One region of the Paenibacillus sp. SSG-1 genome, then DNA from elsewhere that is predicted to be linked to it. Evidence: predicted binding sites of a transcription regulator. Region 1 holds the regulator's gene; each other region holds the start of a gene.
What was found. Region 1 encodes LexA, which represses DNA repair genes until DNA is damaged. Its sites were predicted from a motif close to CGAACATATGTTCG; they were not measured.
Positions count from the first base shown of each region.

Region 1 (3,118 bases):
GACTCGATACCGGGCGCCTTGACGTCGCGTCTATAATTGAGAGCTACCCCGCATTCCAACTGGTAATGGTTAAGATGGAGAGCGACGCGCCGGTGCATCTGGAGCATTTTATTATTGAAAATGTGCTTGGTGAGCTGATTGAAGCGCACGGCTGCGGATTTGTGACAAGCATGGACGAAACGAGCCTGATCGGCCTCGTCTCGCTGGGGGAAGAGGGAGGCATGAAACGTCTGACGGATGAGCTGCGCGCTAACTTGAAACGATGCGTCAAGGTGCCTTTCCAGATTCAGTCGACGGGACTTATCACAGACATTCACCGGGTGCCGGAGGAAGTGCGGCGGATGCGCCAGGAATCGGCATCGCTGGAGTACGAATACAACAACCCGGGCGGTAACCGAGCGATCGAGGTTGCGGTGCAGTACATCAAAGCGCACTATCATACGGATCTGTCCCTGGAAAAGGTAGCTTCGGTCGTGTTCCTGAATCCGGTCTATTTCAGCCAGCTGTTTAAGCAGAAGACGGGAAGCGGCTTCAAGGAATACATCACCAATCTGCGGATCGAACAAGCCTCCAAGCTGCTGCTGCAAACGCATTTGAAGCTGGCCGACATTTCGGACAAAGTCGGATATGTGGACGTCAAGCATTTTACCCAGGTATTTCGCAAAAAAACGGGAAAAACCCCGACGGAGTACCGTCTGGAGCAAACGGCGGATTCCCGTGAGGTGTGTCCCACCTGAATCATCCTGCCTTGATCCCAACGCCGAAAAGAGCCCTTGACCTTCCTGAGTAAGGAAGAGCAAGGGCTCTATTGCTGCTTGTCCAGCATCATCTGCTAGTGAATATCGCGGAACAGCCCGACGACTTTGCCCAGAATGGTGACATGGTTCAGACGCAAAGGTTCGTAAGCCGGGTTCTCCGGTTGAAGCCGGATATGGTCCTTCTCCTTGTAAAACGTCTTCACGGTTGCTTCATCCTCATCCGTCATGGCAACGACGATGTCCCCGTTATCGGCTGTCTGCTGCTGTCTCACGATGACGTAGTCACCGTTATGAATGCCCGCCTCGATCATACTGTCCCCAACGACGGAAAGCATAAATACTTTCTCATCTCCAACATAGTGCTGCGGCAGAGGGAAGTAATCTTCAATGTTCTCCGTTGCCGTGATCGGCACCCCAGCTGTGACCTTGCCTACTACGGGAACTCTGGCGATCGTATGCGTGAACAGATTGCTGCTCTCGGATTCTTCTTGTCCCAACAGTTCGATGGCACGAGGCTTCGTAGGGTCTCTGCGGATCAAGCCTTTCTTCTCCAGTCGGTCCAAATGGCCGTGTACGGTCGAGCTGGAAGCCAACCCTACCGCCTCACCGATCTCTCGGACGGACGGAGGATAACCCTTGGCGCGGACTTCATTTCTGATAAATTCCAATATCGCTTGCTGCCGGCTAGATATCTTTGACATTCCCCATCAACCCCATTTAGTAACGTTTGGTAAAATTATAACATAGAACTGCCGTTCGTACAAACATAAGTTCTAAATGATTTTGCTTTGATAGAGCGGGATTTTCGCGGCTTCTGAATGAAGGAAGCCCGCCTCTAAAAACATAGGAACAATTGTTCGAAAAAAGTATTGAACAAAACAAATGTTCGTGTTATATTGTTCTCATAAAACAAGAACAAACGTTTGGAGGCGTAATATTTATGCTGAAACACACTACATACCAAAGTATTTATAATAACCCATCCGTTAACCCATCCATCAATGAAGCTATAGCATCTCCTTGGTTGAAGAAAGTCCAGTCCATCGTGCCAGGCCCTGCCTTGATCAAACTGATCCTGGCGGCCCTGATTATTTTGGTGGGATGCACAGGTGTCGTTCGCGTATTCGCGGGAACCTCGGATGATGTTCGGTTAGAGAAAAATGTCATCGTTCAGCAAGGCGATACGCTGTGGGGAATCGCTTCTGCCCATAAGCCGGAAGACATGGATATCCGCGCATACATTATGGCGGTGAAGAAGTATAACGATTTAACCAGCAGCGAAATTCAAGCCGGAGAAGTATTGGCACTCCCCCAATATTAATAGAAGATAAATGATCAAGAGCTTGGAAAGGTGTGAACCTTGACAAGCTCTTTTTATCATGGCAAAGTTAGGTATGACTTGAATATTGGAGGAGTAATTGTATGGATATCGACAGCGTTGTAGAGAGAATTAATGAGCTTGCGCGCAAGCAAAAGGAATCCGGTTTAACCGAAGAGGAAATCGAAGAACGGGCCAAGCTTCGTGAGAGATACCTTCAGAATGTCCGCAGAAATTTCAGACAGCAGCTGGACTCGATTGAATGGGTGGATGAAGAGAAGAAATAACACCCGCTGCTGGATTAGACTCATACATTCGATTATGGTATAGACTGACTCAAGGTTTTGTATGGCTCACTACCGAGAACAGAATGCTTCTATGTAAGCGCACCAAGTTTTCCTTCATTTGCTTTCTATTATATAGAATGTGAAACTACAGGAATAATTGCTGTAAGCAGTATTGGGCCGTTATATATGAGGAAGTAAATAACGATATAGCCGAAAGCATTTTGAGGAGGTTCGTGAATGGCCCGTTCATGGGAAAGACAGGTAAGAAAAAATTCAGCGCAGCTGAACAAGCAGAGAAAGAAAGAGGGAAAGCCATCCATCTATAGCACGGGAGGTCCATCGGCTGACATTTATAAAGGAAGAAACTATGTACTTCCGATTACGATGGTCGCTCTGGCCGCGGTTTACTTCCTGCTCGGAATGCTCGGACAGGAGGGTACGGCGGGAAACAGCGGCATGACCTGGATCATTATGGCCATGTACGTGTTCCTGGGCTTGATGATCTTTTTGCGCAGGCCTTTCCTGCGTGTGGAGAAAAACGCCGTATCGACGATCAAGTTCAACCGGGATCGGCGACTGACCGCAGACAATATCGCCAAGATCAAACTGGCCAAAGGTTCTGTCGTGATTGAGCCGAAGGGCAAAGGCGGCAATTGGGTGTTCACGCGCCTGATCAACCGCTACGATACCGATGCCATAGGGGAACGTCTGGAGCGTTTTGCGCAGACCCATAATATCCCTTTGGAAAAATAAAC
Region 1 is NZ_MBRK01000001.1:3,526,112-3,529,229, reverse strand. Features, by position in the region: gene BCV73_RS16250 (response regulator transcription factor) at 1-737, shown strand, start outside; gene lexA (transcriptional repressor LexA) at 833-1,459, opposite strand; gene BCV73_RS16240 (LysM peptidoglycan-binding domain-containing protein) at 1,783-2,079, shown strand; gene BCV73_RS16235 (DUF896 domain-containing protein) at 2,181-2,363, shown strand; gene BCV73_RS16230 (hypothetical protein) at 2,601-3,116, shown strand.

Region 2 (3,118 bases), 610 kb from region 1:
CACGACCATCACGTCGATATCGGAGCTTGGAGACATCGGGGCATCTTCCGGCATTCCGATCGTGGAACCCGTAAAATAAGCGCCCATAAATCCTTTTTCCTTTGAGGCTTGGTGCATCACCCAGTCCGCTGCAGCGGCTCTTGCTGAACCGACCGTTCCGGGCTGATTTTCAGACGAGCTTGAAAAATCCTTGATATCCACCGTATTTCCTCCCTTTGCCTTAAAGTGGGAACGTCCTCATTATAGAATGTCAGGTGAAAAATGGTAGACTGTTTGTTTTTGGAAATATGAGCTATAATAGCAATATAAGGAGCCGAAAGGCTCCTTTTTTCGTTGGATTCCGGCATACGGCCCGCAGAAGGACAAGGGGTTGACATGAAACCAAAAGGTTTCGTATAATTCATGTGAAACCAAATGGTTTCGCATTCGAATGTAAACCGGGTTGATTGACTGCATATGGAGGTACTTATACATGGAAAACTCAACAAACAATGCTTTGCCTGATATTCGCCACACCGGCGTATTCCAGGCTCCGATCCAGAAAGTGTGGGAGGCGGTGGCGACTCCCGAAGGGCTGTCCGCCTGGTTCATGCCCAATGACATGCAGCCCGTCGTAGGCCACGAATTTCACATTAATGCCGGTCCGTACGGCATGTCGCCGTGCAAGGTGACCGAAGTGGATCCGCCGCACCGGCTGGCGTTCCGCTGGGGCAAGGACTGGACGCTTGCTTTCGAGCTGAAGGAGCTGGACGGCAAAACGGAAGTGACGCTCATCCACTCCGGCTGGAGCGCGGACCAAGTGACCGAGTTCAACCAGCCGCACACGATTGTGCGCGAGACGATGGACCAAGGCTGGGCCGGACTCCACCAGAAGCTGGGCAGATACGTCGAGGCGTAAGCATGACGGCGACTGCGTCCAAGCACGACGTGTTTCAGGCCGTGGCCGATCCTACCCGGCGCCAGCTGCTGAAGCTGCTGTCCGTTCAGGAGATGCCCGTAACGGTTCTCAGCAGCCATTTTCCGATGAGCCGGACGGCGGTTTCCAAGCATCTGCGGATTCTGTCGGAGGCAGGGCTGGTGAAGGAAAGGAAGGTCGGCCGCGAGACGAGGTACCGGCTGGACCCGGGGCCTTTGCAGGAGCTCAAGGATTGGTACTCCTATTTTGAACGCTTCTGGGAGAACAAGATGGCAGCCCTGCAGCACTTCGTGGAGTCGGATGGTTCCGAACGCTTCCCTGCTCCGCTGACCCTTGTGGATAAGGAGAAGGAACAAGATTAGCCGGTGATTCAATCGCTCTATACTGAACCATGATCCCTGCATGATGGCCGGGAGGCTGGAAACTAGCATTCGTAAAAATCAAGCGAAACAAGAGACAGCGGTACAAGAGGATCACATCCTTCTGTACCGCTGTTTGGCATGCCGGGAAACGGCGTCCTTTCGGGTTGAGCGTATCGGATAATTGCAAAAAACGGCAAGTGCCTCCTTTTTACAGTTCCGCAAACATACGTTCTTTTCAAAAAAGGTTGTGTTATACTTATATTTAATAGTTTTCGAGGTTTACATACGAAGGAGGCAACACCATGTCGGTTCATTTTCTGATCGGACGATCCGGTAGCGGCAAGACGACGGCGATCCTAAGCGAGATTACGTCCCGGCTGCAAACAGAGCCTAAGGGCAGCCCGCTGATCCTGCTCGTTCCCGAGCAGGGCTCATTCCAGGCGGAGCACAGCCTGGTATCGTCGGGCGCTGTCAAAGGCAGCGTCCGTGCGCAGGTTCTCAGCTTCCGGCGCCTGGCGTACCGGGTGATGCAGGAGACCGGCGGGTCGGCGAGAGTCGGCATCAGCGAAGAAGGCAAAAAAATGCTGCTGTACAAAATCATTCAGCGCCGCAAAGAGGAGCTGAAGCTGTTCGGTGCCTCCGGTGACCAGCTGGGTTTCATAGGCAAGCTGAACGAGCTGTATACCGAGCTCAAGCGGTACTGCGTAGATTCCGCCGTGCTGGAAGAGCATTTGACCCAGCTGACGGAGCAGAAGGCGGCCGCGCCGATCCTGCGCTATAAGCTGGAGGATTTATGGACGGTGTACCGCGACTTTGAACAGGAAATATCACCGCTTTATATAGATGATGAAGATACGCTCGTCACTTTGGCTGAAGGGATTCGCAGCTCGTCGTATGTCAAAGGTGCGGACGTATGGATCGACGGCTTCCACGGGATGACTCCGCAGGAATACGGGGTTGTTCGCGAGCTGATGGCCCATGCGTCATCGGTCACCATTGCGCTCACGCTGGACAAGCCGTACCACGGCAGCATGCAGCCGCATGAGCTGGACCTGTTTCACCCGACCGCCACGACTTACATCAAGCTGAGAGGAATGGCCGATGAGCTGGGCATCGAAACGAACGATTCGATACTGCCGGCATCGGACCTGCCCAAATTCCGCCTCAGCCCGCGGCTTGCTCATTTAGAGCGCGGTTATGACCGGCGGATTCCCTGGAAGGGGCAGGAGAAAGAGCAGGTTCAGGAAATCGAAGGGATTTCCCTCTATGCCGCCGAGAATCGGCGCACCGAAGTGGAAGGGGCTTTGAGGGAGATGCTGCGCCTGGCCAGGGAGGAAGGGGCGAGATACCGCGAAATGGCCGTGTTCGTCCGTAATTTGGGCGATTACGAGCATTTGGTGGAGCCCCTGTTCCGGGACTACGGCATTCCGTTCTTTCTCGACCAGAAGCGAAGCGAGCTGCACCATCCGCTGGTGGAGTTTATTCGTTCCGCACTGGATGTCGTGCGCCGGAACTGGCGGCATGAGGACGTATTCCGCTGCATCAAGAGCGACCTGCTGCTTCCGCTGGACGGGTCGCTGGGGCGGGAGGAGATGGACGTGCTCGAGAACTACGCCCTCGCCTGCGGAATTCAGGGATACCGCTGGACGGACGGCCGCCCGTGGAAAGCCGTTCCGAGCCTGTCCCTGGAGGAAAACGGCGGAGAGCGACGCAGATCCGGAGAGCAGCTTCTCAGCCTGATGGAGCACTGTCGGAGGGTGGTCAGCGAGCCGCTATTGGCATTTGGCAAGCGGGTGAAGAAGGCGGGCAGCGCCGAGGAGCTCAGTACAGCGGTCTTCCG
Region 2 is NZ_MBRK01000001.1:4,132,925-4,136,042, reverse strand. Features, by position in the region: gene BCV73_RS19205 (hypothetical protein) at 1-201, opposite strand, end outside; gene BCV73_RS19200 (SRPBCC family protein) at 473-898, shown strand; gene BCV73_RS19195 (ArsR/SmtB family transcription factor) at 901-1,278, shown strand; gene addB (helicase-exonuclease AddAB subunit AddB) at 1,581-3,118, shown strand, end outside.
Region 2: the regulator LexA is predicted to act here: its motif matches at 1,498-1,511, upstream of addB (helicase-exonuclease AddAB subunit AddB).

Region 3 (3,118 bases), 2.0 Mb from region 1:
GACGGAGAACAACCGCCGTCAGGCGCTCGTCATCGACGGCAGCACGCCGCTGCCGAATGAAACAGGATTGGCCGTCGGACTCGCGCTTGCCCAGGAGGGTAACTTCTACATCGTTCTGCCGGGTCCTCCAAAAGAGATGAAGCCGATGTTCGACCAGCAGGCGAAGCCGTGGCTCCTTCAGCATGCCCTGACCGACGAAATGCCGATTTACTCCAAAATGCTCAAGTTTGCCGGCATCGGCGAATCGCTGCTGGAGGATCGGCTTCTGGACCTGATCGACGGACAGACCGATCCGACGATCGCTCCTTATGCGAAGGAGGGTGAAGTGACCGTACGAATCTCCACCAAAGCGCCTACAGAGCAGGAAGCCATGGAGAAACTGAATGCGATGCAGGGGCAAATTCAAAGCCGGCTCGCAGACCATATGTACGCCAGCATGGACGTGCCAATCGAACGGATCATCGTTGACATGATGGCGGACCGCGGGATTACGCTGAGCGCCGCTGAGAGCTGCACAGGAGGCATGCTGATGGAGAGCATCACGTCCATTCCGGGCAGCGCCACCATGTTCGTGGGAGGGATCGTCTGCTACTCCAACGAAATGAAGGAGAAGCTGCTGCATGTCCCGCATGCGCTGCTGGAGGGAGACGACGCACCGGGAGCAGTGAGCGCCGAAGTGGCCGAAGTGCTTGCCGAAAACGTGCGGATGATCACGGACAGCGACTTCGGCTTATCCGTCACGGGTGTCGCGGGGCCGGGGTATTCCGAACGCAAACCGGTCGGCCTCGTGTACGTCGGGATCGCCCAGCGCGGGCAGAAGACTGAAGTGTTTGAGCTGAAGCTGAACGGCAACCGCGAAACGATCCGGGTCCGCTCGGTCAAAACGCTGCTGTACCGGTTGTGGCAAAGACTGGTATCTGCTGATCCGGCCACCGGGGAGTCCAAGGATCAGGTTTGAAGTTGTGCAGCCGCCAGCCAGGCGCTATAATATAACCATACGGAAGAACCGTGCAAAAATAAGTTTGCCGCGGTTCTTTTTCTTTTGGTTGGAGTAGGGGTGGAAGCCTGTTCCAGTTCGGACTCTTGCATCCGATCATCATAGAAAAAAACCCAGCGGGGACCCCCATATTTGGCAGGCTTTCCTTGCGGAGGTTGGTTTGAGGTACGGCGGCATGATGATGAGAGGAGAATGCCCGGCAAAAAAAAACGAATGTATGTTCGAAAAAATGCTTGGCAAACGTTCCAAAACAAGGTATCATAATAGTATAAACGGTGAAGGATGTGAGTTTATTGTCAGATCGTCGTGCTGCGCTTGAAATGGCGCTTCGTCAAATAGAGAAACAATTCGGTAAAGGTTCGATCATGAAACTCGGTGAGTCGACACATATGCAGGTGGAAGTTGTTCCCAGCGGCTCCCTGGCTCTAGATATAGCACTTGGTATTGGCGGACTTCCAAGAGGCCGCGTTATTGAAGTATATGGACCGGAATCCTCCGGTAAAACGACGGTGGCCCTCCATGCCATCGCGGAAGTACAGAAGGTCGGTGGACAAGCTGCTTTCATCGATGCGGAGCATGCGCTTGATCCGTCGTATGCCAACAAGCTTGGCGTCAACATTGACGAGCTGCTGCTGTCTCAACCAGACACCGGTGAGCAGGCGTTGGAAATTGCGGAAGCCCTCGTACGCAGTGGCGCCGTTGATATTATCGTCGTGGACTCGGTTGCCGCGCTCGTACCGAAAGCGGAAATCGAAGGCGAAATGGGTGATTCCCACGTAGGTCTGCAGGCTCGTCTGATGTCCCAGGCACTGCGTAAGCTGTCCGGTGCGATTGCGAAGTCGAAGACGATCGCGATCTTTATCAACCAGCTTCGTGAGAAAGTCGGCGTCATGTTCGGGAATCCGGAGACGACTCCGGGTGGCCGTGCCCTGAAGTTCTATTCTTCCGTTCGTCTGGATGTACGCCGTATTGAGAGCATCAAGATGGGCAATGATGTCGTGGGTAACCGTACGCGGATCAAGGTCGTCAAGAACAAGGTGGCTCCTCCGTTCAAGCAGGCGGAGATCGACATCATGTACGGCGAAGGCATTTCCAAGGAAGGCAGCATTATCGATATCGGTACGGAATTGGATATCGTCAATAAGAGCGGTGCCTGGTACTCCTATGAAGGCGAGCGCTTGGGTCAGGGCCGCGAGAATGCGAAGCAGTTCCTGAAAGAAAATCAGCCTATTTCGGAAGCGATCGAGAACAAGATCCGTGAGGCAAGCAATTTGACGACGACGGTGAGCGCGCCGACCGCAGAGGAAGCAGCGGCCGAGGAACGCGAAGAACAGGAATTGTTAGAGCTGGAATAGGGTTATCGTTTGAAATCGTATTCCGTGAATGAATTGAGACTATAATGAGGACGCTCCGTGATGACCTGTCACTGGGCGTCTTTTCTCATATAGAGAGTACGTTAAGAATGCGGTTCAGTTATACGACTTACATTGAACACGTGATGGGATGTGAGAGAGATGCGAAAAGGAAATAGCCATGAACATCAGGAAGGGCAAGGGATTCATGAAGAGCAGGAAATCCATGAAGAACAGGGAATTCATGAAGGACTGGCCGGGTTCCCGGACGATGAAACCCTTTTGATCACGGAGGTAGAGCGTCTGGCCAAGCCGAGAGGGCGTTATTTGATATCGTTCGGACCCTACACCCTTTCCGTCCACGAAGACGTCCTCGTGAAGTACCGGATGGTCAAGGGGAACGCCTTTACGAAGCAGGAACTGGAGGAAATCGTCGTAGCGGACGAGCGGCAGCAGGCTTATGTCGAAGGCTTAAAGGCGCTGGAGCGGAAGCCACGGACACGCAAGGAAATTGAAATGAAACTGCGGCAGAAAGGCATCGAAACGGGATCGATTGAGTATGCGCTGAACCGGCTGGTGGAAGAAAGGCTGGTGGACGACGAAAGCTATGCCAGGCAGTGGGCGCAGCAGCGAATCAGGAACCACCGCAAAGGCAAGGCCTGGATCAGGCAGGAGCTTCAGCAGAAAGGCGTCGATAAGTCGATTATATCCGAGGCGCTGGCTGAAGTCAGTTCCGATCAGGAATTTGAGGCAGCCCTGGCAGCCGGCC
Region 3 is NZ_MBRK01000001.1:1,502,596-1,505,713, forward strand. Features, by position in the region: gene BCV73_RS07050 (competence/damage-inducible protein A) at 1-958, shown strand, start outside; gene recA (recombinase RecA) at 1,291-2,352, shown strand; gene BCV73_RS07060 (regulatory protein RecX) at 2,512-3,118, shown strand, end outside.
Region 3: the regulator LexA is predicted to act here: its motif matches at 1,208-1,221, upstream of recA (recombinase RecA).

Region 4 (3,118 bases), 400 kb from region 1:
AGCGGCTCGTCGGACGAGTCTTCGTCTTCCGGCGGCTCTGACGGCGTGAAAGAAATTAAGGTGACGGCGTCAAACTTTAAGTTTGAGCCATCCGAGATCAAGGTCAAGAAGGGCGAAAAAGTCAAAATTACGCTGGAGAACAAAGATGGAAACCACGGTCTGGCTATTCCCGATTTCAACGTGGACCTGCAGAAGCCAAGCTCGGCAGAATTTACCGCCGATCAAGCAGGTGAGCATGAGTTCCACTGCTCCGTCATGTGCGGTGCCGGCCACAGCGATATGAAAGGGACCCTGATTGTTGAATAAATTGACTTGGCAGATGATGGAGCACCGGACTGCCTTCTGACGACACAGGAGGCAGAATCGAGAAAGCGCCGCCCAGCCGGACCGTAAAGGTTCGCGCAAGGCGGCGCTTTTTTTGCATATATACGGTTACGCGCCTTCCGGCACCCGTTCGATGCAATCGGGCGTATCGTTTTTAACCGAATTGACCGTCCTTGCGACCGGGTAAGCTTCCATTTCCTCGGCAGGATAGGGCACCAGCAGCTTCTGCAGGGCGTTCACGTCTGTTTGCCCGCGGTCCAGCCAGGCCATTTCGTCCTCCGGGCGCAAAATGACGGGCATCCGGTCATGGATCGGCGCCATCAGTGCATTGGGCCCGGAAGTGATGACCGTGCAGGTGCTCAGCTTGCTGCCGTCCTCCTGCAGCCAGGTGTCGTAGAGGCCGGCCATGCTGAAGATTCCCCCACCCCGGAGGGTAATCCGGTAAGGGACTTTGCCGCTGTCGGTTTTCATCCATTCATAAAATCCGTCGGCGGGGATCAGGCACCGCTTCCTCGCAAAAGGCAGCTTATAGGCCGGCTTGTCCGCCAGCGTTTCGCTTCTGGCGTTGATCATCCTGCTCCCCATGCTGCTGTCCTTGGCCCAGGACGGGACCAGTCCCCATTTAAGCTGACCGGCGCGAAGGCTGCTTCCGTCATGAATGACCGCCAGTACATTCTGCGCCGGAGCGATATTGTAACGGGGATGAAAGTTCAGCGCAAGCTCAAGCTCATAGCGCAGCATCAATTCTTCCATCGACACGGTCAGTGTATAACGGCCGCACATCAGGCACTCCCCCTTTTGTGGAATGATCGTTGTAAACAGTGTACCGCGGGATGCCGGTTTACGCCAGCCTGTCTGCCAGCAGCAAGGGAAGGCTGTCAAAAAATACATTTGCATAGAGAACATGTGTTTGGTATATAATACGAATATACGTTCGCTTACCGAGTGAGCATGCTTCGTGGAGAGGGAAGCGGCCCGGATCGTTTTTTTCGACGAGCGGTCTTTAGGGAGCTGGAGCTTCTCGGAGCTGCCCGGCCCAAACCGGTTTAACGAAATGCCAAAGTGGATGTGGAGGGTGTGTGCGCTTGAGCAGATCAAAGGAGAGAATTATATTTTTGGCCGATTGTCAGAGCTTTTATGCAAGCGTAGAGAAGGCGGATCATCCGGAGTATAAAGACAGGCCGCTCGCCGTTGCCGGAGACCCGATGCGCAGATCGGGCATCATTCTTGCCGCATGCCCGATCGCCAAGAGCTACGGGGTATCGACCGCCGAACGGCTGGGGGAGGCGCTCAAGAAGTGCCCGGATCTCGTCATTATGCGTCCAAGAATGCAGCATTATATCGATGTCTCGCTTCAGATTACCCGGATTTACGAGGAATATACCGATCTGGTCGAAATATTCAGCATCGACGAGCAGTTTCTGGACGTGACCGGCAGCCTGGCTCTCTTCGGCGACCCCGTGAGCATTGCCAAGTCGATCCAGCAGAAGGTGATGGAGGAGACGGGAGTCTGGGTACGGGTCGGCATCAGCTCGAACAAAATTTTGGCCAAAATCGCCACCGACATTTGGGCGAAGAAGAACAAGGAGGGCATTTTTATACTGCCCAAAGCCGACATCGAGAAGAATCTGTGGCCGCAGCCGGTCCATAAAATGTTTGGAGTGGGCTCGCGCATGACGGCCCATTTTGCCAAGCTCGGCATGACGACGATCGGGGATGTGGCGAGAACGCCTCTTCCCCAGCTGAAGGATAAATTCCGGGCGCGGTTCGGCAAGCAGTCGGATATCCAGGCCGAAGTGATGTGGCGCACCGCCAACGGCATGGACGACAGCAAGGTGACCCCGGAAACGTTCGACAAGCCTCCCAAATCGGTCGGGCATATGATGACGCTGCCCCGGGACTACGCCATCCCCAAGGAGGTCGACACGATTCTGCTGGAGCTGACGGAAGAAGTATGCCGCGACTGCCGCCGGAAGGGATATATGGGTTCGGTCGTCACGGTCAGCTGCATGTGCAGCCCTTATGACGCGCCGACAGGCTTTTCCCGGCAAATGAAGATGCCGGATCCCACGAACAACACGAACAAGGTGTATGAAGCCGTAAAAGCGATTTTTTATAAGCACTGGGACCGCATGCCCGTTAGGCGCGCCGGGGTCATGCTGAGCGAGCTCAGCGACGACCGGAATTACCAGCTGACGCTGTTTGAAGACCAGGAGCGGCTGCGGGCTCTGGAAAAGGCGACGGACCATATCAAGCAGCGGTACGGCAGCATGGCGATCGTAAGAGCCTCTTCCCTTACGGGCGCCGGCCAGGCGGCGGAGCGGTCCATGAAAATCGGGGGGCATTATAAATGAGCAAGAAGCTTGAGAATAACGGGATTTGGGAATCCAGCCGCATGATGCTGCCACAGCACCGGGAGGAACTGCTGAAGCGGCGCTCGCAGCAGCCGGAGGAGCACCGGCCGCCCCGCAGGGAGGACCTGGAGCTGATGCGGGACAGAATCCTGCTGCCGGTCATGATATCGATTGTGAAGAAGCGGATCCAGGCGATCGAGGCGTCAAGCGAGGCTTTGAAACACCTTTATTCGAAGGTGGCCCAGGTCCTGCTGCAGGACATCCAGAAGGATTTGTCCAAGGTGGAGCAAACCATGCTCGATGAGCGCATCGATCTGACCCAGGAGGGAAAGGACACCCAGATGATCTGGTACCGGTATTCGTTTCATGGGTATGAGGATACCTTCACGATCACGCGGGATTATATGCGCACGGAGGTCAGCGTAAGAATCGGACGGTAC
Region 4 is NZ_MBRK01000001.1:3,927,730-3,930,847, reverse strand. Features, by position in the region: gene BCV73_RS18235 (cupredoxin domain-containing protein) at 1-306, shown strand, start outside; gene BCV73_RS18230 (SOS response-associated peptidase) at 433-1,107, opposite strand; gene BCV73_RS18225 (DNA polymerase IV) at 1,410-2,678, shown strand; gene BCV73_RS18220 (YhjD family protein) at 2,675-3,118, shown strand, end outside.
Region 4: the regulator LexA is predicted to act here: its motif matches at 1,248-1,261, upstream of BCV73_RS18225 (DNA polymerase IV).